Regions from separate parts of the Marinomonas dokdonensis genome, predicted to be linked through region 1. Evidence: predicted binding sites of a transcription regulator. Region 1 holds the regulator's gene; the other holds the start of a gene.

Region 1 (14,854 bases):
TTCCGCATCATGAAAATGAAATTGCTCAATCTGAAGCGGCTACGGGTAAGCAGTATGTAAACTACTGGATGCACTGTGGCGCGGTGCGCGTCAATAACGAAAAAATGTCTAAATCTTTGGGTAACTTCTTTACCGTACGTGACGTACTGGAAAAGTTTAACCCAGAGGTGATTCGCTATTTAATGGTGTCCAGTCAATACCGTAGTGCTATTGATTACTCAGATCAAAGCTTACATGAAGCTAAAGTGGCTCTAGAGCGTTTGTATACGGCTTTGCGCAACCAAGTTGTGGCAGATCAGTATGAGGCGACTGACTACACAGAACGCTTTGAAGTTGCCATGAAGGATGATTTTAATACTCCTGTGGCTGTTTCTGTCTTGTTTGAATTGGTTCGAGAGTTGAATAAAGCCAAAACAGAAGATTCAGGTTTAGCGGAGAAATTGGCGGCTGAACTCTTGTCTCTGTCTTCCTTGCTGGGCTTGTTGTACCAAGATCCAGAGTATTTCTTGCAAAATTCTGTCATCAGTGATGGCTTGGATGAAGCGGCAATACAGGCTTTAATCGATGAAAGGACTCAGGCTCGTAAAGATAAAAACTTTGCCCGCAGTGATGAGATACGCGATGAACTGGCCGCTCAAGGTATAGAGTTGTTAGACAGTAGAGAAGGGACGAGCTGGACTCGTAATTGATAAAAAAGGCGATGTGTAAACATCGCCTTTTTCAATTGAAGCTAGTCTTTTTTGACGCGAACAGCTAACACATCACAAGGTGCGTCATGCAGCACGCCGCTGGCAGTAGAGCCCAGTAACAAGGCTAGGCCATGCTTGCAGTGGCTACCCACAACAATTAGGTCTGCTTGTTTGTCCTTGGCGATTCGATGAATCTCGCTTTCAATGCCGCCTTGAGTAATGCAGGTATCTTGGTTAGGTAAGTCAAGCTGTGCGGCAAGAATGGCCATGCGCTCACTTGCTGTTTCTTTTAGTTGTTGCTGTATGTCTGTCACGTCAATGGGTACGTCGCCACCATAGGCATAGTTTAGAGACTCAATAACGTGAATGATGGTGAGGTCTGCGCCGGTGGATTGGCAAAGGGATAGGGCTTTGTTTGCGACTAAAATACTTTCATCGGTAAGATCAACTGCGAGTACTATTCGTTTATACATCATGGATTACCTCCAACTAAAAAAATGGCTCTACTGGTTAGTATAGTCTCAAACCTTAAGAGATTTATAAAATGACGGCTTTAATTATTATCTTTATTTCACTCTCTTTAATGGGGTCCGCATTATGGGTTTTGCCGCCCAAAAGGGAGCGGCTTAAAATGGCGCTAAGAATGAAGGCGCGCCAATTAGGTCTTACTGTTCAGCTTACCTCAATAGATCTTCCTGACAAGTGGGATAAAACAACAACTGCCCATAATGTTTGTGCTTACCGCTTATATCGCGGCAAAGCAGTGGACAGTTTACCAGCCAATACTTGGCTGTTGCCCTATGAAGTCTGGAAATATGTAGAAATTTGTGAAGGCTGGTGGTGCAATAATTCGATGCCAATTCCCAAAGTTGTTACCGATAGCTTAATGGAATATGGAGATTATTTAAGGGGGATAGAAATCACCCCTGAAGTGGTCAGCTTTTATTGGCATGAACGAGGTGACGAGGCCATGTTAGAGGTCATGAGTGATCTTCTCTATAAGCTAGAAAAAATACACTCAATAGGAGGGTGATTACGGGCTTGGTGGTGTCGGTTGGTCAAGATTTTGGATCAATTGGGTCAGTGCTTCTTCTGGGTCTTCCGCATTTTGGGCGGCTTCGATACTTGGGGATAGCATTTTTTTCATGCGCTCTTTAACGAAGTCTTCCAGTATTTTTTTCTCTGGCCTTTCAATGCTGTCTGACTTGATGTGAGACAAAATGACACCATAGAGGGTTTGGGCAACACGAGCATCACCGTTAATAAAGTTGGTGTTGGCTTGTACCAGTTGTCGATTAAGTTGAATCCATAGATTTAACCAGCGTAAATAGTCATAACAAGCTTGGTAGTGGTTGTTACTGATACGGCCTTTGCGACGTAAAAACAACAGCATTTTAGCGACTTTGGTAAGGCGCTCTTTATAATTTGTTTTTGCTTGAAAGGATAATGCTTCGGCTTCAGGATTGAATATCACAGAGCCGCTGTCTCTTGCTTCTTCGGCTTTGGCAATCATGACCTCGACGCGCTCTGGGTCATCGGCGTGTTGCAGAAGTTCGCGAAGTGTGTCTAGATAGAAATCATAAAGGACATCGGTGGCAATGGTATCTGTGTTGATGTCTACTAGGCCTTTAATGTGTTGTTCTACTCGTTCAGCGCGATTGGCCAATTGCATTTGCTTAAAGCGTCTTGCAGTGGCTTCTTTCTCTTTTTGATGAGCGCGAGTGCCAACAATAACGGACAGCACAACGATGATCATGAGAAAGATAATGGTTAAAATTTGAAGAGTAGCCATGATTGTCCTTAAGCAATGAATTCAGTATGGTAAATAAGAAATACTGGCTTCGGCAAGATTTAATGTGCGAAACATTACAGGGATTGCTTGTTATATAAAAGGTGTTTGCTTAATATCAGCGCCCAAAGACTAAACTACGTGCAAGCAGGGTTTGCAAACGTACTTAATAAAAGGCTTACATAGTTCAATGGGAAAATCACTGGTTATCGTGGAATCGCCCGCTAAGGCGAAAACCATCAATAAATACCTTGGCAATGACTTTGTTGTGAAATCGAGTGTAGGACACATTCGAGATTTGCCATCTGGGGCGACAGCGACATCGACGCCACAAGAGCGAGCAAAACAAGCGGCATTGACGCGAAAAATGAGCCCAGAAGACAAACTAGAGTACAAGCGTAAAAAAGCGCGTACTCAGTTGATTAATCGCATGGGAGTGGACCCAGAAAATGACTGGGCGGCTCACTATGAAGTGTTACCCGGCAAAGAAAAAGTGGTTGATGAGCTCAAGCGCCTAGCCAAAAATGCTGACACCATCTATCTCGCGACCGATTTGGATAGAGAGGGTGAGGCCATTGCGTGGCATCTAAGAGAAGCCATTGGTGGTGACGATAGCCGCTACAAGCGTGTTGTCTTTAACGAGATCACTAAAAAAGCCATTAAATCTGCTTTTGAGACGCCATCTGAACTTGATATGAACCGTGTTAATGCCCAACAGGCGCGTCGATTCCTAGATCGCGTGGTTGGCTTCATGGTGTCGCCTTTGCTGTGGGCTAAAGTTGCCCGTGGCTTATCTGCGGGGCGAGTACAGTCAGTGGCTGTGAGATTGATCGTTGAACGCGAAAAAGAAATTCGAGCGTTCGTTCCTGAAGAGTTTTGGGAACTGGATGCCTTGTTGGCAACCCCAGCAAAAGAAGTGATTAAATTTGAGGCGGTTAAATACCAAGAAAAAGAGTATCGACCTGCCACCAGTGAACAATCCGCTGAACATGTCGCCCGTCTGGAAAAAGCCAGTTTTGTTGTTACCAGTCGCGAAGATAAGCCGACAAAAAGTAAGCCTTCAGCCCCATTTATTACTTCTACCTTGCAGCAAGCGGCTAGCACACGTCTAGGTTTTGGCGTTAAGAAAACCATGATGCTGGCTCAAAGACTGTATGAAGCGGGTTACATTACCTACATGCGTACCGACTCTACTAATTTGAGTGCGGAAGCGGTTGAGTCTTTAAGAGAATACATAGGCACCAACTTCGGGGAAGCTTATTTACCACCTGAACCTATTCGCTATAGCAGTAAAGAAGGTGCACAAGAAGCCCACGAGGCGATTCGTCCTTCCGATATCAATGTTCGTGTTGATGATTTGCTGGGTATGGAAAAAGACTCCCACCGTCTATACGATCTGATTCGCAGTCAATTCATGGCCTGTCAAATGACACCGGCTGAATACACTTCTACTACCGTTACTGTTAGTGGTGATGAGTACGAGTTTAAAGCCAAAGGCCGTATTCTACGCTTCGATGGTTATACTCGTGCCATGCAAACAGTTGTGAAAAAAGGTGAAGATAATATCTTACCGGATGTGGCGAAAGGAGAGTCCTTAAGCCTTAACCAACTATTGCCAGAGCAGCACTTTACTAAGCCTATTGCCCGCTTTAGTGAAGCAAGTTTGGTAAAAGAACTTGAAAAACGTGGTATTGGCCGACCATCCACTTATGCGTCAATTATTTCAACAATCCAAGATCGTGGTTACGTGCGGGTAGAAAACCGTCGTTTCTATGCCGAAAAGATGGGTGACATAGTTACCGAACGTTTGGTGGATAGTTTTCATTCTTTGATGAATTTCAGCTTTACCGCACAGATGGAAGAGCAACTGGATGAAATAGCAGAAGGCCGTGAGAACTGGATTAAAGCTCTAAATGCTTTCTATCATGATTTCAGTGGCGTTTTAGCTAAAGCGGAAGACCCTGAGCAGGGTATGATGTTAAACGAGCCGACACCGACCGATGTGGCTTGTCCTACTTGCTCTCGTCCAATGCAAATTCGTACTGCCAGTACCGGTGTGTTCATGTCTTGTTCTGGTTATGCTTTGCCACCAAAAGAACGTTGTAAAGCCACCATCAACCTAGTTCGTGGTGACGAAGCTGTTGCTGTGGATGATGAAGAAGGTGAGTCTAAAGCGCTTATCAATAAGCGTCGTTGCAGCATTTGTGGCTCCGCCATGGACAGCTACTTGATGGACGAGAAGCGCAAGCTTCATGTATGTGGCAATAACCCATCGTGTTCTGGTTATGAAGTTGAGTCCGGCACTTTTAAAATAAAAGGCTATGACGGTCCTTTATTGGAATGTGATAAATGTGGCTCGGACATGCAGTTAAAAACAGGGCGTTTTGGTAAATACTTTGGTTGTACCAACGAAACCTGTAAAAACACTCGTAAGTTGCTTCGTAATGGTGAAGCAGCGCCGCCAAAAATGGACCCTGTACCCATGCCGGATCTGGCTTGTCTTAAGGTTGAAGACCATTATGTATTGCGTGATGGGGCGACCGGTTTGTTCTTGGCTGCCAGTCAATTCCCTCGTAAGCGAGAGACACGTGCGCCGCTAGTGAGTGAGCTGTTACCTTATATGGAGCAGATTGATCCTAAGTATCATTTCTTCCGTACCGCGCCTGTTGCTGACTCCGAAGGTCGACCAACGATTATTCGTTACAGTCGTAAAACCAAAGAGCAGTATGTGATGACAGAAGAAGAAGGCAAGCCTACTGGTTGGAAAGCCTTCTATGTTGGTACTAAGTGGGTCATCGAAGAGGGTAAGAAAAAGAAATGACAGGGGCGAGTATCGCAAGCGCGACCAACCAAAAATTAGACGCAGCCCGTCGGTTGATACAACAAAGCCAAGCCTGCAATGAGCATTGGTTATGTGCTGGGCTGGAAAGCTCGGCCATCTTTCAATTGCGCAGTGCGTTGAATGGTTTGTTGCAAGAAGTCCGTACCGCCTATGGCTTGTCATTTTCTTGGGATGTGACAAATTTATTGGAGCAAGCCGCGCAAAAGGGCTTGGTCATTCCAGTATTGTCTGAGCTTGGGGATTTGCTTGCTCAGCCGCAGTCTTGGTGCTCACAACTACAACAAGCTTATTTGGTTGAGTTCGAATGCCGAACGTCTACCGTGGCGGTGGTTGGTGAGGATTTGATTGGTAAAGGTGGTGATGAAGGTGCGTCTGTTGGCTTCTATTTATCAAAACTGGTTGAATTAGTGTTACGTTTTAGAGAAGAGTCATCAGAGTATTAAAATGAAAGAGTCCTATTTAGAAATTGTTGAGTTAGATAATGGTGACATTGTGTTACGTCCTGCCAGTGAAGATGGCGAAGAAACTGAGCCATTAGCGACGTTACAAATTTCTGACGATACCAAGTCCTACCTGAAAGAGCGTTATTTTGAATTAGCGAAGTGTATGTTTCATGCCGGCATAGACTTTGTGTATTCTGATGAGCAAACTTTTGGTGAAGAAACCGAGTCTTTAGAAGGGGGTGATATGCGCCCGAAGATTCTTCACTAGAGAAAATACAACAATAAAAAAGGTGAAGTCTTAGCTTCACCTTTTTTATTGTCTATTGCTTAGGTTCTTATAAACCCTGACGAATGACACCAACGGAGAGGCCTTCAATGGCAAACTCTTCGCTTTCAAGATCAACTATGATGTCATTAAACTCTTCGTTTTCAGGGATTAGCCTTACTTTACTGCCTTTTTGCTCAAAGCGTTTTACAGTAACTTCATCGCCAATCCGAGCGACGACGATTTGACCATTACGTACAGCAGTGGTTTTATGAACGGCTAATAAATCGCCCTCCATAATGCCAATGTTTTTCATGCTGGTACCGGTTACAGACAGAAAATAGTCTGCTTTAGGAGAGAACATGGCAGCAGGAATATTGACGTGTGAATCAATGTTTTCCTGGGCTAGCACAGGGTAACCAGCGGCGACTTTGCCGATAACGGGTAAGCCGAGCTCGTCGGTTTCTTCGTTGGCGGCTTGTTCGATTAAACGAATGCCACGGGACGCACCAGACAGCATTTCGATCGCGCCTTTTTTCGCCAAGGCCTTAAGATGTTCCTCGGCGGCATTAGGGGATTTAAAGCCCAATCGCCTAGCGATCTCTGCTCGTGTTGGTGGGAAACCTGTTTCATTAATAAATTCGCGAATGGTTTCTAGTACGTCAGATTGTCTTTTGGTTAATTTAATCATAGGTCATCTGGTTGTTTATACAGTAACTGTTATTATATACAGCATTATCCACGATACTCAATAAATTAAATGCTTTCAGACGAACTTAAAAAACAAATTCAGCAAGCTTACCGTGATTCCCTTGACGCTAAGTCCCATAAGCCAAGGGTAGGTCAGCGCCAAATGATCGGTGCTATCGCTCGTACATTGGGGAATATTCGCCAAGACAGCGAAGGGAATCGCTTGGAAGAAAAGCATGTGGCCGTGATTGAGGCGGGGACGGGTACAGGTAAAACCTTATCCTATTGTCTGGCGGCGATTCCGATTGCTAAGGCTAAAGGGTTAAAGTTGGTGATCTCGACTGCCACGGTGGCCTTGCAAGAGCAGATACTTCATAAAGAGCTGCCAAATTTATTGGAGCATACGGATTTTGCCTTTAAATATACCTTGGCCAAAGGTCGGGGGCGCTATCTTTGTTTGAATAACCTAGAAGGTTATTTGAGTACCGAAGAGCAAGCCATGGATGATATGTTTGCGGGTTTGTTTGAGCAGCACTTGCAGTCTGACGATGTCAATACTGTGCTTTATCAAGAAATGGATACTGCCATATCTGCCGGGGAATGGGATGGCGACAAAGATAATTGGTCTGGGATCATACGTGAACAAGATTGGCGTCGCTTAACGACGGATCATCAGCAGTGTACGAATCGAAATTGTGCTAATTACTCAGCTTGTCCGTTTTTTAAGGCTAGGGCTGAAATTGAAGTAGCAGATGTGATTGTTGCTAACCATGATTTGGTGTTAGCGGATCTATCTTTGGGTGGTGGTGCTATTCTAAGTGCCCCGAAAGAAACCATCTATGTATTCGATGAGGGTCACCATTTGCCCGATAAGGCCATCGGTCATTTCCGCCATGAGGTGCGTTTACAGCAGAGTATTTCTTGGTTGCGTCAGCTGGAAAAAAACCTTGTCAATCTTAAGCAAGAGTTAACGGATGATGTGAGTTTGACTGGGCAACTCTTGTTGAAAATCCCGCAACAGATTCAATCCATTACCAACTTTATTCAATACGCTCAACAAGGCCTAGCCCCGTATATTCAGGGCTTGGGGTTAGACCAAGATAACAACCAACATAGATTTGAGTTTGGCGTGGTGCCAGATGAATTACGTCAGCTGGCTTACAGCTTACAAACTTCTTATCAAAAGTTATTTAATAACATTGAAAGTATTCAGGATGAGTGTAAGAAAACCAAACAAAATGAAGGTATGGGAATTACCCCTGAAACGGCTGAAACATGGCAGCCGATTCTAGGGGTGATCCTAGGGCGCCTTGAGCAGTGTGTTGAGTTATGGCGCCTGTATTCAAGTTTAGATGATCTAAATTACCCCCCTAATGCCCGATGGTTGTTATTGACAGGTCAGGGTATGGAGCAAGATATTGAGTTAGGTGGCTCACCCATATTGGCGGCTAATACCCTAAGGCAGCAGTTATGGGACAAATGCTTTGGTGCTGTGGTCACATCGGCCACCTTAACCGCCCTCAATCAATTTCATCGTTTTAATATGCGTTCTGGTGTACCCAAAGAGAGTGAATACCTGCGTGTGATCAGCCCTTTTGATTTCAACGGTAAAGGTAAATTAGTGGTTCCTGATATGGCCAACGAACCTAATCGGGCTGACCTTCATACCGGTGAGATCATTGAATATCTAAATGACAAGGTTGACCCACAAAAAGCCAGTTTAGTCTTGTTCTCGTCCCGTAAACAGATGGAAGAAGTGGCGCAATCTGTTAATGCAGGTTTGCAGGAAATACTGCTGATTCAAGGTGAGCAGTCTAAACGCGTTATTTTGGATTCCCATAAAGCCAAAATAGATGAGGGCAAGGGTAGCCTATTATTTGGTCTGGCAAGTTTTGCTGAGGGGGTCGATCTTCCTGGGGATTACCTAACCTGTGTTTACATAGCAAAGATACCCTTTGCCGTGCCAGATGACCCAGTAGAAGCCACTTTAGCGGAATGGATACAGAAACGTGGCGGCAATCCCTTTATGGAAATCACCATTCCTGATGCTTCGTTGCGGCTGGTACAGGCCACTGGGCGCTTATTAAGAAGTGAAACTGACAGTGGTGAAATACACATATTAGACAAACGTTTGAAAACCAAGCGATATGGCTCCCAGTTAATCAACAGTCTGCCTCCGTACCGTTATGAATAGAAGACTAAGTAAGCAGAAGAAAGGGTGATAAACGCCACTCAATTAGGTACACTTCACTCAAAGAAACATTAATTTCACTCGATTAAAGAAGCAAAGATTCCAATATGGAAAACCAAACTCAAGACGCATCACCTGAAAGCACTGCAAAACCTAAACGTACCCGTCGCCAAAACAAGCGTCCTCGTAACAACAAGGCTACAGAGTCTTCCCAAACTGCAACTCCCGCAGCAAGCACCCAACAGGATTCTGGCAAGCAGGGCTTGTGGTCTATCGATGACTTCGTGGTAGAAAGTGTTGAAGGTAAATTGCGATTTCATGATTTGAATCTACCTGATCGTGTATTGAAATCCATTGCGGAAATGGGCTTTGAATATTGCAGTGAAATTCAAGCTGAAACCTTGCCTATGACATTGTTGGGTTATGACATTATTGGTCAAGCGCAGACAGGTACGGGGAAAACTGCAGCCTTCTTGATTGCTATGATCAGTGATTTCTTAGATTACCCTCTAGAAGAAGCTCGCCCTAATAATTTGGCTCGTGGTCTGATTATCGCACCAACTCGCGAGTTGGCTCTTCAAATTGCTGACGAAGCGGAGAAATTAACCACTAACTGTCATTTGAATGTGGTTTCTTTAGTGGGTGGTTTAAGTTATGAAAAACAAAAAATCGCTTTGCAAACGGAACAGGTTGATATCTTGGTAGCTACACCAGGCCGTTTGTTAGATTTTGCTCGCAGCAAGAAAGTGCTGTTGAACAAGGTAGAGTGTTTAGTGCTGGATGAAGCAGACCGTATGCTGTCTATGGGCTTTATTCCAGATGTTAAGAGCATTATTCGTATGACGCCACATAAAGAAAAGCGTCAAACCATGTTGTTTAGTGCGACTTTCCCTAAAGATGTACAAGCATTAGCCCGTCAATGGACATACTGCCCGAAAGAAGTGTCTGTGGTGCCAAAAGAGGCAACTAACCAAAATATAGAACAGGTGATTTATACGGTTGAAGCAGACCAAAAGTGGCCTGTACTGAAGCAACTAATCGAAGAAAATGGTGGTCAGCGTACCATCATCTTTGCTAACCGTCGTGACGAGACCCGTGACTTGTATGAGCGCTTGCATAAAGCCAATATTAATTGCGCGATTTTATCCGGTGAAGTAGCTCAAGATAAACGTGTGAAAACCCTTAAGGGCTTTAAAGATGGTCGTATCCAAGTGCTTGTAGCAACGGACGTGGCTGGACGTGGTATCCATGTGGATAACGTTGAGTTGGTAGTGAATTACGCGCTACCAGAAGACCCTGAAGATTATGTACACCGTATTGGTCGTACTGGTCGTGGTGGTGAAACCGGTAAGTCGGTGAGCTTTGCCAGTGAAGATGATGCTTTTATGATCCCTGAGATCGAAAAGGTCGTTGGTGAATCGATTCGCTGTGAATATATGGTAAATACGTCTTCATAATTGCACTTTATTGATAAGTGAGTTGAGATGCATTTAAAGCACAACTTTTCTACTTTGGGTGAGTCTTTCTATTCGGCAACACTTATCCAACCCCTCTTAGAGCAGCGTTTGGTTGAATGCAACCAAACGCTCGCTGACAACCTCGCTATAGATTTTAAAGACAGTGAAACGCTTGCTCTGTTAAGTGGTGAACAACCAATAACCGCTAGCCTTAGTATGGTCTATGCGGGCCATCAATTTGGCGGTTTTTCCCCTCAGCTTGGTGATGGTCGTGGGGTGTTGTTAGGGGAGGTTGTAGATCAACAAGGTAAGCTGATTGATCTACACATGAAAGGTGCAGGGCCAACCCCTTATTCTCGTCGTGGCGATGGTCGAGCAGTATTACGCTCATGTATGCGTGAATATCTGGCTTCTGAGGCCATGTTTGCCTTGGGTGTTCCTACCTCAAGAGCATTGGCATTATTTGATAGTCGAGAAGCTGTGCATCGTGAAACCCCAGAAATGGGGGCTATGTTATTGCGCACAGCCAATGGTCATATCCGCTTTGGTCACTTTGAGTACTTCTTTTCCCGAGGCATGACGGATGAATTGGATGCGCTTATCCAATATTGTTTGAGTCATTATTACCCTGAATGTTTAGAGACATCGTCTCCCATCGAAAATATGTTGCTGGCGGTGGTCGAGCGAACCGCCCACATGATTGCAAAGTGGCAGGCCCATGGCTTTCAGCACGGTGTTATGAATACGGATAACTTCTCTTTTACCGGTGAGACCATAGATTATGGCCCATTTGGCTTTATGGAAGACTATGATGAAAGCTGGGTTTGTAATCATTCCGACTATGAAGGTCGATACGCTTTTAACCGACAGCCGGGTGTAGGCTTGTGGAATCTCAATTGTTTAATGCGCTGTTTTTCGAGTCATTTAACGCGAGATCAGTTGGTTACTATTTTACAAACCTACGAAACCGCTTTGCAAAGCCACTATGATAGCCTGATGCTACAAAAGTTAGGTTTAAGTGACGTGGCAGATCTTCATAAATTATGGCCATCTCTTGTCACTATATTGAGTCAGGAGAAGCTGGATTATAGTTTATTCTTGCGCAGTTTAAGTCTGCTTAGTGCAGACGATTACAGCTTGCTGCTTGATGAAGTGATCGACAGAGAGCGCCTTCGTACATGGTTGGATGAATATATGTCTATTCGTTCGTTACAAGGCAAAGATTGGCAGCAAGTACAGCAGGGGATGTTAACGGTAAACCCCAAGTATGTGTTACGCAATTATTTGGCTCACGAAGCGATTCAGGCCGCCGAAGCGGGGGATTACCTACCGTTTCGACGTTTGTTAAACCTTATTACACAGCCCTTTGATGAGCATCCGGCTTGCGAAGCATTGGCTCGCAGAGCTCCGGGTTGGGCAAAATCATTAGAAGTAAGTTGCTCTTCCTAGTGAATAGATTGGTAAAGGACGTATGAAATGAAACATTCTGTTTGTGTATTGGGTGGCGGAAGTTTTGGCACTGTGTTGGCCAATATTATGGCTAAAAATGGTCACCAAGTTAGCCAGTGGATGCGCAATGAACAACAAGTAGAAGAAATCAATTTAACCGGTTTAAATAGCCGTTATTTACCGGACTCGCCTTTGCATAGAGAGTTGTTGGCTACTAGTAACCTTGAGCAGGCCATTCGCGAAAGCGATACGGTTTTTGTGTCGATTCCTTCCAAATCTTTCGAGCAAGTGGTGCAGAATATTGAGCCTTTGCTGACGGCGGATAAAATTCTCATTAGTACCACTAAGGGCTTTAACCCTCAGCGCTTTGAATTGATGAGTGACATACTTAAGCGTAATTCCGTGACGCAAAAAATCGGCGTGCTCAGTGGCCCTAATTTAGCCAAGGAAATTGCTGCTGGCCATATGACAGGCAGTGTGGTGGCCAGTCACGACGAAGCGGTACGTAAGCATGCGATCGAGCTGTTAAAGTCACCAACTTTTCGAGTCTATGAGAACGCGGATACCAAGGGTGTTGAACTGGCTGGGGCGCTAAAAAATATTTACGCTATTGTGTGTGGATTGGCAAAGGCCTTAAACGTTGGTGAAAACACCATGTCTATGATTATGACACGTAGTTTGGCGGAAATGAGTCGTTTTGCGGTGCACTTTGGCGCTAACCCTATGACATTCTTGGGCCTTGCAGGGATGGGGGATTTAATAGCCACCTGTACTTCGCCATTAAGCCGAAACTACCGAGTAGGTTATGGCATTGGTTCTGGTAAAAGCTTAGAAGAAGTCGTTGAGAGTATTGGTGAGGTGGCTGAAGGGGTAAATACCTTACGCATGGTAGTGGCTGAAGCGAATAAACATCAGCTTTATATGCCGCTCGCAGATGGCTTATCAAAATTATTATTTGAAGGTGCTAAACTGGAGTCATTAATTGGCTCCATGATGACTGGCGAACAAAAATGGGATGTCGAATTTGCGACAAATGATGAGGTGAAAAATGTCTAAACCAGGTTATGCAGAACAAGGGTTTTGGTTCAGGTTGATTTTTATGTTGGTGTATTGGGCATTGCTAAATGTGGCCATCACTGTGTTTGGAATCTTATTGATTGTTGTCAGTATTATTAAATTTGGCTCGCGCCACCACCCAGAAACCTTAGCCTCATGGTTGCGTAGTGTGGCTTTGTTTATTCAGCAGACTTTTGAATTCCTATCTTACAAGTCCGAAGATAAGCCTTTTCCATTTCAACCCTGGCCCCAGGTAGATACGGATGAAGAAGCTTAAGCGTCTGTATGTCTTGCGCCATGGGGAGGCCGAACCCTATGGTTATGATGTAGCTGATGAGATGCGTCAGTTAACAGAATTTGGCCGCCAAGAAGTGAGTGCGACGGCTAAAGATTTTTTTGCTAAAGGCTTAGCCTTAGATGCGGTGATGGTGAGCCCTTATCTTCGTGCTCAACAAACCGCTGACATTTTTTGTGATCAGCTAGGTAATGTGCCACATCGTGATACTAATGCTCTGATTACGCCCTATGGTAAAGCCATGCAAATAGCGGATTGGTTGGCTGATCAGCCGTTCGAATCTATCTTGCTTGTTACTCACCAGCCTTTTGCCTATGAACTTGTTGCCTATTTAGCGGATGCGCCTTTGCCGAGAGATTTTGCCATGACAACTGCGACATTAGCTTGTTTGGAATCTGACGATTGGTATATGGCATGTGCGCAATATCAATGGTTCATCTCGCCTTCATGTTGATGAGTGTTTCTTGATGGAAGCTCAACAGCTTGTATTTTCATTACCTCATACTCAATTGCGAGGCCAAAGTTGGTCTAATGGTGAGGGTGACGAACCGGTATTAATTGCATTGCATGGTTGGCTGGACAATAGTGCGAGCTTTCAGCAGTGTTTGCCTTATATTAGTGGCTATCGTTGTCTAGCCATTGATTTGGCGGGGCACGGGTATTCGGATCATAGAGGAGCGGGCAGCTTTTACCATTTATGGGACTATGTTCAGGATGTGGTTTATCTCATTCGTCAACAGCAGGGGCCAGTGGTATTGTTAGGTCACAGTTTAGGTGGTGCAGTGGCTATTTTGGTGGCCGCCATCCTACCTGAAGGCATCTCGAAACTTATCATTTTGGATTCAGCAGGCCCCCTTGTTGAGAAAGCCACAGAAAGAGTGGCTTCCTTAGCAAAAGCCATTAAGGCGATGCATGTGAATGCTGGCCGCAGCGCTAAGGGCTACGACTCTATGGGCGCTATGGTAAAGGCTCGTAGTCAAGGTTTTACCTCCCTGTCGATGGCGGCGGCCGAACATCTGGTTGCCAGGGGAAGCTACCAAGGCTGCGACGGGAAATGGTTGTGGCGTCATGATAGTGCTTTAAAATTTCCTTCTCCTTATAAAATGGACGAAGAAAGTGTGCGGGCATTTATGGCGAAGATTACCTGTCCTACGCTTATGCTGTTCGCAGAGCAAGGGTTGTTTTCATCCGATGATGTAAGGTTGCAAGAGAGGGTGGAGCAAATACCTGCCGTGGTGACTAAGTGGTTACCGGGGAATCATCACTTTCATTTGGAACCCGTTACGGCACCTGCTGTCAGAACAGAAATCCAACGATTTATTAGGCAGAATAATTATGAATAAAACACCACAGGCCTTAGTTAAAAAAAGTTTGAAAATGACCTTTGCTGCAGCCTTGCTACTATCCTTGCCAAAGCTTCATGCGGGAGTGGCAGACATTGCGCCTTATCAAGATGCTCAGCTTATTAAAAGCTCAACGAAAGAAGATGTTTCAGTCGAAATCCCTCTTGGTGCAATTAAGCGTGCTGGGCGCGGGTGGGAGCCGGAAGAGGTGTTGCGAGTCAAAGCGGAAGCCTATCAGTCTCTCTACAAAATTCATCGTAATGCCGTGTTGGCGGATGTAGAGCGTTATTATCGTGACGCTATTGCAACGGCGAATAACGCTGTGGTTTTTGAATGTCATAGTCG
Region 2 (14,854 bases), on a different contig from region 1:
CGGCCACTGGGGCATCGTTTGTACCAACAAGGTTTAGGGTAATGTCTTGTTGCGTCGTACCACCGTTGCCGTCAGATACCACAACAGAAACCACAACTTCAGCGGTTTCACCTTCTGCAAGCTCTGCATAAGCTTCATCGCTTGGGTCAAACGTCCAAACGCCTGTATCTGGATTAATGTCGAAGCCATCTACATCCTCAACAACTGCATAAGAAAGGGTGTCACCATCTGCATCGGTAGCCCCCACACTGCCGACAACCAATCGAGGAATGCTTCTTGTTGATACATGACCGGATGCATCCACATTATTGGTGGCATCGGCTACAGGTGCATCGTTTGTGCCTACTAGATTTAGGGTAATGTCTTGTTGTGTGGTGCCGCCGTTGCCGTCTGATACGACAACTGAAGCAACGACTTCTGCGGTTTCAGCTAAGGCAAGCTCTGCATAGGCTTCATCGCTTGGGTCGAAGCTCCATTCGCCAGTCTCAGCATCAAGGGTAAAACCTGCAACTTCTTCAACCAACTCGTATGAAAGCGTGTCGCCATCTACATCGGTTGCATCGACACTACCAGTTACAACCTCAGCAATATCGCTGGCATCTACTGTATTCGTTGCATCTACCACTGGGGCATCGTTCGTACCCACAAGGTTTAGGGTAATGTCTTGTTGCGTGGTGCCGCCGTTGCCGTCTGATACGACAACCGACACGACAACTTCAGCTTCTTCGCCTAGGGCAAGCTCTACATAAGCTTCATCGGTTGGATCAAAACTCCACTCACCGGTTTCAGCATCAAGGACAAAACCCGCGACGTCTTCAACTAACGAATAAGAAAGCGTGTCACCATCCACATCAATGGCATCTACGCTACCCGTAACAAGGCCATCCCCTGCAGCCGCTTGAGTTGTGATATTTGCCGTTGCAGTCGGTACATCATTCGTTCCAGTTACTGCAATATTAATGATCTGTTCAACGATGTTACCACTCGCATCCGATATGCTAATGATTACCTCTAGATTCTCCACCTCGCCTGCAGCTAAGTAGCGGTAAGCAGCATTATCCGTGTCAAATGTCCATGCGCCCGTCACGGTATCTAGGATAAAGCCCGTTGGCGCAGCACCTTCTATTGAGTAGGTTAGCGTTTCTTCAACAGCATTGTTAATGCTACCTTCATTCTGGGTTTCATCTACTGGATTGATGTTACGTAGCACACCTTGTGTTAGGTAACCAAAGTTTGGCAGAGACAAGTGATCTAAAGGGTTTCCTTGCGTATCGAAACCATAATTTGCTAATGAGTAGATTGCATTTCGGTCGATATTAACGGAGTAGCTTTGCCCCAAGCTGTATTGAAAAAACTGCTCTCCAGCGGCAGGTGCTTCCTGTATTTCACTGGGGTCTTCGCCAGCTAGAATGGCATTTTGTAATGCTGCAATTTCTGCTTCGGCATTCTGTGCTAATGCTGCTAAATCATCTTGCTCACTGGAAACGAAAACCTCGTCTTTGATACGAACAACATCTCCTGGGCCGAAAACGATATCTTCCGACAAACCATTAAAGAAAACGATTTTGCCACTGGCGGCATTATTCACCACGACTGTGTCTTCATAAAACACCATGATGTCATCAGCTAGGGTGTGTACTTCACCATCACCCGAGTGAAGATCAACCGTCCCTTGGTTTATCGCTAGGTAACCTATTGGCTTAACTAAAATATCAACGGTCAATGCTTGATTATCACTCATAGGGCACACCCTCATAATCTGTAAGTAAATGTTTTATATAGTAATTAACCTTACAGAAAGAATAGTTGCTGCTCCATTGTACCTTGGTACATCCATGACAATTCTTAACATTTAGACACACACAGAAATATAAAAATGTACATCCGTTTTTGTGAGTCGATTTTTTATAAATTTAGTAATTTTTGGAAAAGAGAATGATCTCTGACTTACTGTTTTTTAGGCAATCACACTTAGAATCAGGTGAATTTAGCGATTAGGCACTAGCCTTTCCTAAAGCAGGCATGCCAATACAAGCCTCTATTCTCAAGGGATACTGTGTTTTGTTATAGGATTAAAGAATGGAATAGGCCAACCCTTAGCCTGTCTTGCTGATTTGCCCCACAACGAGAAGATCACAAGGATAAAACAGCTATTTTTTGGTGGTAATTAAGAGAAAACTCTCCGCTTACTCACCATTTCAGTAACCAAATGTTAATAATTTGTAACCAAACCTCAGGGAGAAGAAGTACCTTTTCATGACATTTTTTATTAGTGCACGCGTATTTACAGTCTCATTTACGCTTTTTCTCTAGCTTTACAAAGCCATTAACTTAAAACACAACGGGCAACTCTTGCCATCTGGTCGTATACGCTGGCGATAAAAATTCACGCTTCATCGACCATTGAGGAGACACACCTTGAGAAGCAAAATACACATAGCCAAGACCACTAAGGTTAATTTTATCGACGACCTGCATTAGGCTTGCTGAGTTTCGTTTGCCCTTATCTTCACGAAATAAGTCTTGCTGTAAGTTTCTAGACTCATAGAAATCCGTCAACATCACCCCTGCTTTCGCATAACGAAAGCCTGCCCGCCAAATACGGTTAAACAATTTCTCTGTTGCATCGAGCAACTCCCGCGTGTCGTTCGTTGGAAAAGGCAACTCTGTGGATAAGGTTTGTGCATACTGAGGCTCATTAGGAATATAAGGACTGGTGCGAATAAAGACACAAACCAAACGGCAAAAGCGCTGCTCTTCCCTCAGCTTTTCAGCTGCTCGGCTCGTGTATTTGGCAATGGCTTCTCGAAGCTGTTGAGCCTCTGTGACTTTATAGCCAAAAGACCGACTGCAAATAATCTGCTGCTTTACCGGTCGCATGAGCTCAAGGTTCAAGCAAGACACACCATTGAGTTCGCGCACAGTTCGCTCTAGCACCACAGAAAACTCACTGCGGATACTTTTAGGGTCAGCGTCAGCAAGCTGCAAGCCCGTATGAATACCTCTTTCATGAAGTTTCTTGGCTGTACGACGACCAACACCCCAAATCTGATCAACATCCACCAAAGCCAATAATCGTCGTTGACGCTCGGGATCCATGAGATCCACCACTGACCCGGTTGCGGGGTACTTTTTAGCTCCGTGATTAGCCAATTTCGCCAAGGTTTTTGTCGGAGCAATCCCCACTCCCACACTAATCCCCGTCCATTTATCGACCTTAGCCTTAACCCTTTGCCCAAAAGCCAACAAGGACTCCAAAGGCGCTATGCCAGTCAAATCCATAAAGGCTTCATCAATGGAGTATATTTCAACCTGAGGCGCTTCTTCCTCCAAAATACTCATCACTCGACTGGATAAATCAGCGTACAAGGCATAATTCGACGAAAAACACACAATCCCGTGTTTTTGCAGGTCTCCTTGCACTTGATACATAGGCACACCCATTTTCACACCTAGGGCTTTCGCTTCTTTGGAGCGCGCGATAATACAGCCGTCATTATTCGATAACACCACAATAGGCACTTGCTTAAGATCAGGGCGAAACAGCTTTTCACAACTTGCGTAGAAGTTATTGCAGTCAACCAAGGCGAAGACTTTTTCCATCAAGCACGACCGTACTTGCGCACAACACCTGTCACCACCCCAAAGATTTCCAATTCAGATTCCTCTGTAATCGTAATGGCCTTATAAGCTTTATTTTTGGGACGCAGCAAAACATTAGGTTTAAGCTCTAGTGTTTTTACCGTCATCTCCCCATGAATGCAGGCAATCACAATATCCCCATGGCGAGCACTTAAAGACCGGTCAACCACCAGCACATCTCCCGTGTATATGCCCACATCGACCATGGAGTCCCCTTGCGCCCGAACATAAAAAGTTGCCGCAGGGTGCGCCACACAAAACTCATTTAGATCTAACGTTTTTTCCACAAAATCTTGAGCGGGTGAAGGGAATCCAGCCGACACAGATTCCACATAAAGCGGGATTTTTAGTGGGCTCATCGCCCAGTATGCAGCGGACTCGACAGAGCCCATATATGTGACTTTCATGATAAATCCAACCAATACTGTATATTCATACAGTATAATTAGATTTCCACTGTATTCGCAACCAATCCTCGAAATTTAGCCCGATAAAACAGCGTCACAAAAAAGCCAGCCCTGAATCAGAGCTGGCTTTAACGCTTCATTTAACAGTGCTATTAATAGGAACGGAATAGAACTAATAAACTACACATATTGCCCAGCACAATAGCCGCTGCTCCAGGCGAATTGAAAGTTATAGCCCCCAAGGAAGCCTGTTACATCCAGCACCTCACCGATAAAATATAGCCCCGCCTGCTTTTGTGATTCGAAGGTTTTAGAAGAGACTTCTTTAGTATCCACACCACCAAGAGTGACTTCAGCCGTGCGATACCCTTCCGTGCCATTGGGGGCAATATCAAAGTTACTAAGATATTCGTGTAGAGCTTGGAGCTGCTCATTCGACACCTGAGCGGTTTTTTCTGTCAGCCAAGGCAAGCTAAGCGCCATCAGCTCCACCAAACGTTTTGGCAATAAGCTGTTTAGTACATTCTCAAAGGTTTTCTTCGGTTGCTTCTGGCGAATACTCGTCAGCTCTTCCAGCGTTAGCGATGGCGCAATGTTAATGGATAGCGGCTCACCCGGTTGCCAAAAGTTAGTAATTTGCAAAATAGCGGGGCCACTGACACCGCGGTGCGTGAACAACATAGGCTCTTGAAAACTCATGCCTTTGGCAGTGGCTTTAATGTCACACGCAACACCGGACAATTCAGCTAGCTCCGCCTTACGACTCGGCTGTAAGGTGATCGGCACCAAGCTGGCTCGGGTATCAAACACATGATGTCCTACTGCCTTGGCCACTTCATAACCAAACCCAGTCGCGCCCATGGTCGGAATGGATAATCCCCCCGTGGCAATAACTAACGAGTCGCACTTCACCTCACCTTTATTGGTTTGGATAAGAATGCCGCCAGCGTCTTGATAAACAATGTCGTCTATCTTGGTCTCCAGCTGTAGCTCAGCACCAGACCATTCTAATTCGGTTAATAGAATGTCTAATAGATCTTTCGCGCTGTGCTCACAAAAAAATTGCCCTGGCGCTTTTTCAACATACTCTAGGCCATGGCGATCAACCAGCTCGACAAAGTTATAAGGGGAAAAACGACGTAACGCGGAAATACAGAAGTGTGGGTTATCCGATATGTAATGCTTAGGTTCCGCATCTAGGTTGGTAAAATTACAGCGCCCGCCTCCAGACATTAGAATCTTCTTACCTGCTTTTCTAGCATGATCTATGACTAAAACCCGTCGCCCTCGGTAAGCAGCCGTTGCAGCACACATCAAACCCGATGCTCCAGCACCCACCACTACCACATCAACTTTTTGCACGAAAAACCTCATAAATTATTAATAGCCGCATTATAAGGCTTACGCTTTTTATTGCTACGCCTACGCAAAACATACGAAAAATTATTGATTTTCATAGGCTTTTCATCGCGACCAATGTTGTCCACAGAAACCGTGAAGAAGGCTGTGGGCATCACATTTTAACCCTTTATTATCAGCAACTTACATAAAATCAAACATTTATTCAGAGCTTTTTAAAATAATTTTCAGGCGAGAATTCTCAACTAAATGCAAGCTAAAAGTGAAATTAATTACTGACACAAGCTTTACAACAGTACTGATTATATATACAGTACTGTATAAACAAACAGTATATTTGATTGTAAGGACGTTTTAACCATGAAAATTAAAAACCCTATTCGCAATATCAATAAACTTTTCCTTTTTGGCTTTCTATCCCTTGCTCTATATGCACCTGCGAAAGATGTAATAGACTATGGGAACAAGTTTTTTGCCAAGCAAACCATTGAGATCGTAGATGCATCCTTTGGTGGTAAAACCCCTTGGCAAAAAACCACAGGCTACTCCTTTGTCAAAGTAAGCCAGAATGCTCAAGGTAGCCTTTCTCACCCACAGGTTATCTATACCCGACTAAAGCTCACGAACCCAACCAATAAGCCACAAGCCTACCGTAAAATTTGGTTGAGTTTTGACCACAAAAATGGCGCAGAAGAATACACAACGGATTACACTTTATATGACCCAAAAACGAACCAGCGTTTAATTGGACAAACAGTTCAGCTAGGTGCCGATAGCAGCGTCGATGTGATTGCAGCTTATCGCTTTATTCCGAGCTACCATAACGAAGCGCCTGTCAGCATGAGTGTGTCTTGGGAAGGAGAAGACCTAATGCGTGAGCACGCATGTGACTACAACCTTAAAGTGTCTTCACAAAGCTACTTTAATTACCAGTGCAAGGGTTAAAAACCTCCCCCCTTTAACAATCCTGTTTCTGTTTAATTAAGCCTAACCATTTCGCGTTAGGCTTTTTTTATGGAAAGAGTAAATTTGTCACAAAAAACACTATTGATAACCGTTTTCATTTCTAATACTATGCTTGCACAAACTAAATTTTGGAGCTGCAAAAAATGAAAAAGTTTCTAACACCTGTTGCTGCTTGCGTAGCTGGCGCATTACTAACTGCTTGTGGTAGTCAATCTGTAAACGACACATCAACAAGCGTTACCTCAAGTGCCGTAGTTGTGAACTACGCGAATATTGCACAGGCCATTTATGCAGATTCCCTAACCACTGCACAAGATCTTAAAGTAGCGATCGATGCTTTCTTGGCCGCTCCTACAGAAGCAAACCTAGCACTAGCAAAAGAAGCTTGGATTGCGGCTCGTGTTCCATATCAGCAAAGTGAAGTTTACCGTTTCGGTAACGCTGCTGTTGATGATTGGGAAGGTAAAGTAAACGCATGGCCACTAGATGAAGGTCTAATCGACTATGTTGCGACTGATAGCTACGGCTCTGAGTCTGATATCAACCCGCTTTACACAGCAAATGTTATTGCAAACAAAACGCTTACCATTGGTGGCGAAACTGTAGACGCAACAACTATCACACCAGAATTCATTGCTGAACAGCTTCAAGAAGCTGACGGCGTAGAAGCAAACGTTGCAAGTGGCTACCACGCGATCGAATTCCTACTATGGGGCCAAGATTTACACGGCACTAACCCTGGTGCGGGTGAGCGTCCTGCAAGCGACTACAGCCTAACAGATTGTACAAACGACAACTGTGAGCGTCGTCGTGAGTACCTAAGTGCGGTAACAGACTTATTAATCTCTGACCTAGAAGAGATGGCTGCTAGCTGGCAAGAAGGCGGCGAAGCACGCAGCGAGCTAATGGCGAAAGGCACAGAAGGTGGTCTATCTACTATCTTGACGGGTATGGGTAGCCTTGCTTACGGTGAACTTGGTGGTGAACGTACTAAGCTAGGCCTTATGCTTCACGATCCAGAAGAAGAGCACGATTGTTTCTCTGATAACACTCACTGGTCACACTACTACGATGCGAAAGGCATCAAAAACGTTTACCTTGGTGAATACCAACGTGTAGACGGTAGCTGGGTGAAAGGTGCTTCTTTATCCGCATTAGTAGCAAGCGATGCTCCTGAGCTTGATGCAAAAATGAAGTTCCAATTGCAACTAACTGAAGCCGCTGGTCAAGCCATGGTTGACGCTGCCGCAGAAGGTCAAACTTTTGACGTGCTAATTGCAATGAACAACACGGCTGGCAACAAGCTAGTACAAACTTTCGTTGACTCTTTGGTTGATGAGACTCGTGTTACAGAAGACATTATCCGTCAGCTAGGCCTACAAGACATCACTCTTGAAGGTTCAGACAGCTTAGATAACCCAAGCGCTGTATTCGAATAATACGCAACTCGCTTGCCAACGCGGTACTTTACTTTCGTAAAGTACCGCGTTTTTGTTTGTTTAAGCCTATATTACGGCTTCTTGTACATGATAATATCGCCCTCATGAGCCCCATAAAACCTATCCAACTCTTTGCAACGGCCAGCCTATGCGTCGGTTTTTTCACAACCAATCACGCCTATGGCGATGCCAGCTATGCAGATCCCCTACCCGGCATCAGTGCTGAGCAAAAGTTAGACTTTTATTTAGGGGAAGCCATTTTCCAAAAGTTTTGGATACCGGCACCTTCTTCGACGACCGCAAGCGACGGACTCGGCCCGATTTTTAACGCTCGCTCCTGTAATAATTGTCATATCAATAATGGCCGAGGCCATGCCCCAGAAGATGGCATTGCAGGCGGTCAGATACCCTCTTTTCTCGTAAGACTCGGCCCTAAACTTACCACGCAGTTTGCGGATACGGATATTTACCAGCACACAGGCGACCCCGTATACGGCCAACAATTTCAAATTGCCCATACTGCGGGCGTACTGTCGGAGGGGGACTACCATCTTGACTACCAATACAAAACGGAAGTGTTAGCGGATGGTACAAAAGTCACCTTGAGAAAACCCATCTTAACTTGGGACACACTGCATTACGGGCCAATGAACAGCAACACTGGCTTATCCATGCGAGTCTCCCCACCCTTGGTGGGCATGGGATTATTAGATAATATCCCCCAACAAAACATTCTCAGCAAAGCGGACCCTAATGACATAGATAGAGACGGCATTAGTGGTAAAGCAAGCTGGGTCAAATATAAGGGCCAAACTCAACTTGGCCGTTTTGGTTTTAAAGCCAGCATGCCAAGTGTTTCAGCCCAGAACCAAAATGCGTTTAATACCGATTTGGGCTTATCTACACCAGACTTTCCCGCTGCATTTGGCGACTGCACTGAAGCACAATCTAACTGCCGCAACGCGCCAAACGGCAATAGCCCACATCTAGAAAATTTAGAAGTCGACAGCAGCCAGATTCATCTGGTAAATAGTTTTGTTGCCTTGTCTGCACCTCCAGCCATGAGAAACCTAAAACAACCATGGTTTTTGGATGGCAAAGCTATCTTTGATGACCTTAACTGCGGCGCTTGTCATACTCCGAAAATGGTCACCGACGACAGCTCTGAATTTAGCGTGTTGCACAACCGTACCTTCTTCCCTTTCACCGACATGTTATTACATGATATGGGTGATGAACTGGCCAGCGAGTTTCCTGAAGCCTCAGCTGAACCCAGAGAATGGCGGACGGCTCCTTTATGGGGGCTAGGTTTGTCTGAAAAGATTTCAGGTCGCATCGGTTTTTTACACGATGGTAGAGCACAAAGCCTCGAAGAAGCCATTTTATGGCATGGCGGAGAGGCCCTTCCTAGTAAAGAGAAATACACACAACTTAATGCGCAACAACGCTTACTTTTACAACGTTTTTTGGAGTCTCTATAAATGAATCTCTCTATGAAAAAACTCGCCTTAACACTCGGCGCTTATTTACCTCTTTTTGTTACCGCTGCGGATTGGCAACAACCGCTTAACAGCATTACCGACAAAGTGATTGTGCAGGGTTATCAGGCCTACGCAAGCTCTGCCGACAAACTTCGCCAAGATGTAACGGCCTTATGTGGCCAACCATCTGAAGCCGCACTTGAGCTTGCTCAGCAAGACTTCAAAGCCAACGTATTAGACTGGCAAGAAGTACAGTGGCTTAACTTTGGCCCAGTAACCTACTTTATGCGCTATTACGCGTTCCAGTATTGGCCAGATAAAAAAGGCGTAACGCAAAGACAACTAAGAGTTTTATCGCAAAATCCAGAAACCATGGAAGCCCCTAAGTTTTGGAACTCCGCCAGTATCGCTGTGCGTGGTTTAACCGCCATTGAATCCCTACTCTTCCACCCTGATTTCTCACCAATGACCTCGCAAGAACATTGCCACTTGCTCGAAAAAGTCTCCTTGCATCATTACGAAAGCGCCAAAGCGGTGAGCACCGAATGGTCTAATACACAACCACAAAGCTGGGTGTATAGTGAAGAAGGCGAAAGCTTCGATGCTAATCAGGTTGCTTTCGAGCAATACCTACAGCAATGGGTCGAGCACATGTCTGCCGTCAAAGACTCTAAACTGGAAACCCCGATTGGCTATAACAGCCACGGTAATCTTAAGCTCGCTGAATTCTACCGCAGCGATATGTCTCTAAAGACCATACAAAAGAACCTACAGACCTATCGTGAAATTTATCACACCGGTTCCCCATCCTTGTATGATATTGCCCTAGAAAGCCAACCAGAAATTGCTGAACAGCTTGAAGAGCAACTCAAAGAGAACGTTACCATTGCTCTACAATTGCCAGATAACTTCTTTGGGGAAGGGCTGACAAAAGAGCAACGCATTGAATTAGCCCGTCCGCTGGTTTCTTCTATCTCACAAAGTCAGAGTGCCCTAGTTAGCCTGATGACACAATTAGGCTTCCAAATCGGTTTTAACAGCCGAGATGGTGACTAATCATGATGAACAGAAGAGATTTTTTAACAGCCAGCCTTGCGGGTACGGGGCTTATCCAGACCGCTCCTTCGTGGGCGGCTTTGACAGGGCATTCCGCCTCTAGCTTATATGCATCCGCGTTCACCAAAGACAGCCGACATAGTTTTGGTCTATTTGATGAACAAGGCAACATATTATGGTCTGCAGACCTACCTGCACGAGCACACGGCCCCGTGTTGCATCCCAATGAGGCCATTGTCGGCATCGTGGCTCGCCGTCCAGGCTTCTACATAGACTTTTATGACATCCACCAGCAAGCCCTAGTGAAGCGCATTGAACCAAGCCCAGAGCACCATTTCTATGGGCATGCGATTTTCACACGCGATGGCCAAAAGCTGATCACCCAAGAAAACCATTACCCGACAGGACAAGGTAAGGTGTTCATTAGAGCTTGGCCCAGTGGCGAAGTATTACAAAGCTTTAGTAGTAACGGCATAGGCCCCCATGAATCCGTTTTACTCAACGAGCAAACACTGGTGATCGCTAACGGTGGTCTTAAAACCCACCCAGACCATGACAGAGACATACTGAATCTCGATACCATGGCGCCCAATGCAACCTATGTATCTTTAGAGGATGGCGCTGTTTTGCAGCAAGCCAATTTCACACAAGATCTGCATCAATTAAGCATCCGCCACCTTGATGTAAACCCTAAGGGCATAGTTGCGTTAGGTTTCCAATACCAAGGTGAACCGTGGGAGAACGTACCACTGGTTGGCTTATCCAATATCAATAGCTCAACGATTGAACCACTGGCACTGCCAGAAAACGTGCGCATGCGTTTTAAGCAGTATTGTGGCAGCGTGCGATTTGATAAGAGCGGTGAAGTCTTGGCGATCAGTACTCCAAGAGGCGGTTTAGTGGCCTATTGGCATGTGGCCAGTAAAAAGTTTTTGGGGATAGATAACTGCACAGACGTATGCGGTATCGCTGCCACTGAAAACAACCATGAATTTTTCTTAACAAGTGGTAGTGGCAAACAGTTACTTTGTAACCCTGTGGTTAACACTGCATCCTTGGTGAAAAAGCATGCTGGCTATCATTGGGATAATCACTTAAATCTCATTGCCAAACAGCGAATATGACCATATTTATTTTTTAAAACAAAAGTAGTTATTTGTCTTATTTTTATGTAATGTAGTGTTAAGACGCTGAAACATAACAGCTTATTTTACCTTTTATGAAAGAACGTTAATCGATGTTTATTGACCTTCTCAAAAAGTTCTTCTTTATTAGACAAGATCATTTGAGTAAACAGAACGAGCAGGCCTTCCAGCAGAGTGCTCTAAGAATTTTTATCGCGCTCTCTTTGGCCATCTTTATCGGCATCGAGATCTACCACACGACGTTTGCCATACAAACAGGTGATTTTGCCAATTTAGCGGTTAACACTGCATTCATTTTCGTATTATGCGGATTACTCTACTTTAGCCAGCAATATACCAAGCTGATTGCAAAAGTCTTTTTAGCTTTCCTCGCCTTTACCGGCATGTTTCTACTGCTCAGCAGCGATAGCTTCTACGCACAGAAATACGCTCTGATTGCTCTTTATTCGATTCCTTTGGTGACCCGCTTACTGTTTAGCTTTAAGGCCTCACTGGTCGCCATCATCGTCAATATCTTGCCTTTTTATTTAGTGGCTGACAGCGCTTATTCAGCAATGCCTGATTCCATGTCGCCTTTTTACTTTCAGTTATTAACCTTTTTCACCTTGAACATTGGTCTACCCATTGCCGTTTCAAGAATTATTCTGACCCTAGAAGACAACACGTCTCACATTAATTTACTCTATAAAAAGCTCTATAAAAATCACGCCCTTTACCAAGAGTTTTTTGAGCACACAGGCTCCCCTTCTATTCTTTGTGACCACCGTGGCAAGGTATTAAAAGCCAACAAACTGGCACAAAAGTTACTAACCAATGGCAAAAGCAAAAAAATTGAAAATACCAAGATCCTCGATTGGCTGGTGCCCATTAAGAATAAAAACACCTCGGAAAAGTACTTCTGGCAAGTCAACACCACGGAGTGCACGTTAAAACTCGATGAAAACATTGAGATCGAAGTTCACCGAGCAACTCTGACCAATCATGGCTACTATGTCTTGCATTTACAGGTCATTACGCACTTGAAAGCCATGCAGCAAGAGTTACAAAGTACTCAGCTGACCAACAACCGCCTAACCTACTTTGATCCACTGACTAAACTGCCGAATCATCAATACTTCTGCCGACAGACGAATCAGCTTATTCGCTCCCGCAATGAGCACCTAACGGGCGCCATGTTCATCATTCGCATCAGCCAGTTTAAGTTATTGAATAAGCAGTATGGCAAAGATAATTCGAATAAGATCATCTTGAGTTTTGCTAAAATCCTCCAGAAGAAACTCAGCCAGCAAGCAGTGATTGGACGCCTACGTGGTGTAAAATTCGCCTGTTTCATTCCTCTGAACCAGACGTATTTGATCCAAAAAAACCTCTCAACCCTGATTCAATCTTTATTGCCTAACCACATCACCATTAATGGCAACACATTGAACATGAACTATCAGGTTGGCATTGCCTATCATCAAGGTGAAGGGAATTCAGCAGAGGAAATGATCGAGCAATGTGAAATGGCGCTGGAATACTCCACCAGTGCAGACAGATTCTCTTACTTTAACGATAAGCTAGAAACTCAATTAGTTGAAGAACACCGCTTAGGATTGAAACTTAGCGCCGCCATTAAGCGTAAAGAGATCACTCTTTGGCTACAGCCTCAGGTTTCCCCTAATGGCGACATTTGCTCATTCGAAGCCTTGGCACGATGGCCTCAAAAAGACGGCAGCTTTGTGTCGCCTTTTGTTTTTATCCGCATCGCGGAAGAACTTGGCTTATTGCCACAGCTAGCAGAAAACCTCATAAAAGAGTTAGTAGTGGTATTAGAAAGCTGGCACAAAGATCATATCAATACCCCCATTGCCTTTAACTTGGCAGGGCAGGAGCTTATGAACGATATGTTCTTTGCCCTACTTATGTCCTTAATCACCGAGCACCCATGGCTGCATAAAATGCTGGAACTGGAGATTACCGAAACCAGTGCGGTAATGACCCATCCACTCATACACAAGCGCCTTAGAGCGCTGTCTCAATACGGTTTCTCCATTGCCATTGATGACTTTGGTACGGGTCAGGCATCCCTTGGCCAGCTGATAGACATTCCTGCGAACATCTTGAAAATTGACCGTCGCTTCGTGTCTCCATTACCGGAAGACCAACGCCATACTGATATTGTTAAATCGACCATTCAGTTAGCAAACTCCTTGAACATGAAGGTGATTGCAGAAGGTATTGAGACACGAGAGCAGGCCGACATGCTTATTTCCCTAGGTTGTCATACGCTACAAGGCTACTATTTTGGCAAGCCCTCTCCTATCGTGGAATGGACAGAGGAAGATAACAAAAAAGCCAAAGCTCATAGAATGGTTTATTAAACGTCCAGCTAAACTCATCGTCTCTACTCTCACTGGCTAAAACCAAGCTCAAAGCGGCCAAATGCTTTACTATGGACAAAATCCATTTAGCAGACCGTCTTGACAGTAGGAAGCCTATGACAAGCACAGTAGAACAATTGATTGCACAGTACCCTCTTGTTAAGCAGCTGATAGCTCTTGAGGAAGTCTCTTGGTTTAACCCCCACATCACATCGCTTAACGACGCATTGCCCTATGTGGGCCTCGACCAAAGCGATATTGCAGATGCCAGCGAACGGCTCTCAAGGTTTGCCCCCTATCTCGCCAAAGCCTTTCCAGAAACGGCAGCCCATTCAGGCATCATAGAATCCGAACTCGTTTCTATTCCTCACATGCAAGCACAGCTTGAAAAGGAATACGGCACATCTATATCAGGGCGACTGCTACTGAAAAAAGACAGTCACTTACCTATCTCAGGCTCTATCAAAGCCCGCGGCGGCATATATGAAGTACTGGCTCATGCCGAAAAGCTCGCGATCAACGCAGGGCTGCTCACTGAAACGGACGATTACAGCCAATTGTTCAATCAGCAATACCAAGACTTCTTTAAGCAATTTAGCATTGCCGTTGGCTCAACAGGTAACCTTGGATTATCCATTGGGATCATCAGTGCCAAACTTGGCTTTTCCGTGTCTGTGCATATGTCGGCGGACGCGAGAGAATGGAAAAAAGCCAAGCTGCGCGCCTCTGGTGTCAATGTAGTGGAGTACCAGCAGGATTATGGGGTGGCCGTGGCACAGGGGCGCCAAGAAGCTCAAAGTGATCCTAACTGCTTTTTTATTGATGATGAAAACTCTCAAGCTTTGTTTCTGGGTTATGCGGTTGCGGGAGAGCGCCTCAAAGCACAACTGGATGCACAAAATATACTCGTCGATGCTCATCACCCTCTGTTTGTCTATTTACCCTGTGGCGTGGGCGGTGGACCCGGTGGGGTAGCATTTGGCCTAAAAATGGCCT

The links. The regulator LexA, encoded in region 1, represses DNA repair genes until DNA is damaged. The targets are predictions, from matches to a motif close to TACTGTNTANNTANACAGTA.
Positions count from the first base shown of each region.
Region 2: a site for LexA is predicted at 4,065-4,084, ahead of umuD (translesion error-prone DNA polymerase V autoproteolytic subunit). Genes of this name have one in related genera too.

Region 1 is NZ_JBRAND010000004.1:189,854-204,707, forward strand. It holds gene cysS (cysteine--tRNA ligase) at 1-689, shown strand, start outside; gene ACUM5Y_RS11680 (universal stress protein) at 731-1,165, opposite strand; gene ACUM5Y_RS11685 (hypothetical protein) at 1,234-1,722, shown strand; gene ACUM5Y_RS11690 (DNA topoisomerase I) at 1,723-2,481, opposite strand; gene topA (type I DNA topoisomerase) at 2,669-5,299, shown strand; gene ACUM5Y_RS11700 (DUF6586 family protein) at 5,296-5,763, shown strand; gene ACUM5Y_RS11705 (hypothetical protein) at 5,765-6,031, shown strand; gene lexA (transcriptional repressor LexA) at 6,099-6,719, opposite strand; gene dinG (ATP-dependent DNA helicase DinG) at 6,789-8,912, shown strand; gene ACUM5Y_RS11720 (DEAD/DEAH box helicase) at 9,017-10,366, shown strand; gene ACUM5Y_RS11725 (protein adenylyltransferase SelO) at 10,394-11,815, shown strand; gene ACUM5Y_RS11730 (NAD(P)H-dependent glycerol-3-phosphate dehydrogenase) at 11,843-12,871, shown strand; gene ACUM5Y_RS11735 (DUF4389 domain-containing protein) at 12,864-13,148, shown strand; gene sixA (phosphohistidine phosphatase SixA) at 13,135-13,620, shown strand; gene ACUM5Y_RS11745 (alpha/beta fold hydrolase) at 13,583-14,509, shown strand; gene ACUM5Y_RS11750 (DUF4892 domain-containing protein) at 14,502-14,854, shown strand, end outside.
Region 2 is NZ_JBRAND010000002.1:650,706-665,559, reverse strand. It holds partial or broken gene ACUM5Y_RS07590 (retention module-containing protein) at 1-1,741, opposite strand, end outside; gene umuC (translesion error-prone DNA polymerase V subunit UmuC) at 2,332-3,603, opposite strand; gene umuD (translesion error-prone DNA polymerase V autoproteolytic subunit) at 3,603-4,049, opposite strand; gene ACUM5Y_RS07575 (BaiN/RdsA family NAD(P)/FAD-dependent oxidoreductase) at 4,230-5,423, opposite strand; gene ACUM5Y_RS07570 (hypothetical protein) at 5,769-6,353, shown strand; gene ACUM5Y_RS07565 (imelysin family protein) at 6,518-7,813, shown strand; gene ACUM5Y_RS07560 (di-heme oxidoreductase family protein) at 7,918-9,294, shown strand; gene ACUM5Y_RS07555 (imelysin family protein) at 9,307-10,350, shown strand; gene ACUM5Y_RS07550 (DUF1513 domain-containing protein) at 10,353-11,474, shown strand; gene ACUM5Y_RS07545 (putative bifunctional diguanylate cyclase/phosphodiesterase) at 11,588-13,858, shown strand; gene dsdA (D-serine ammonia-lyase) at 13,975-14,854, shown strand, end outside.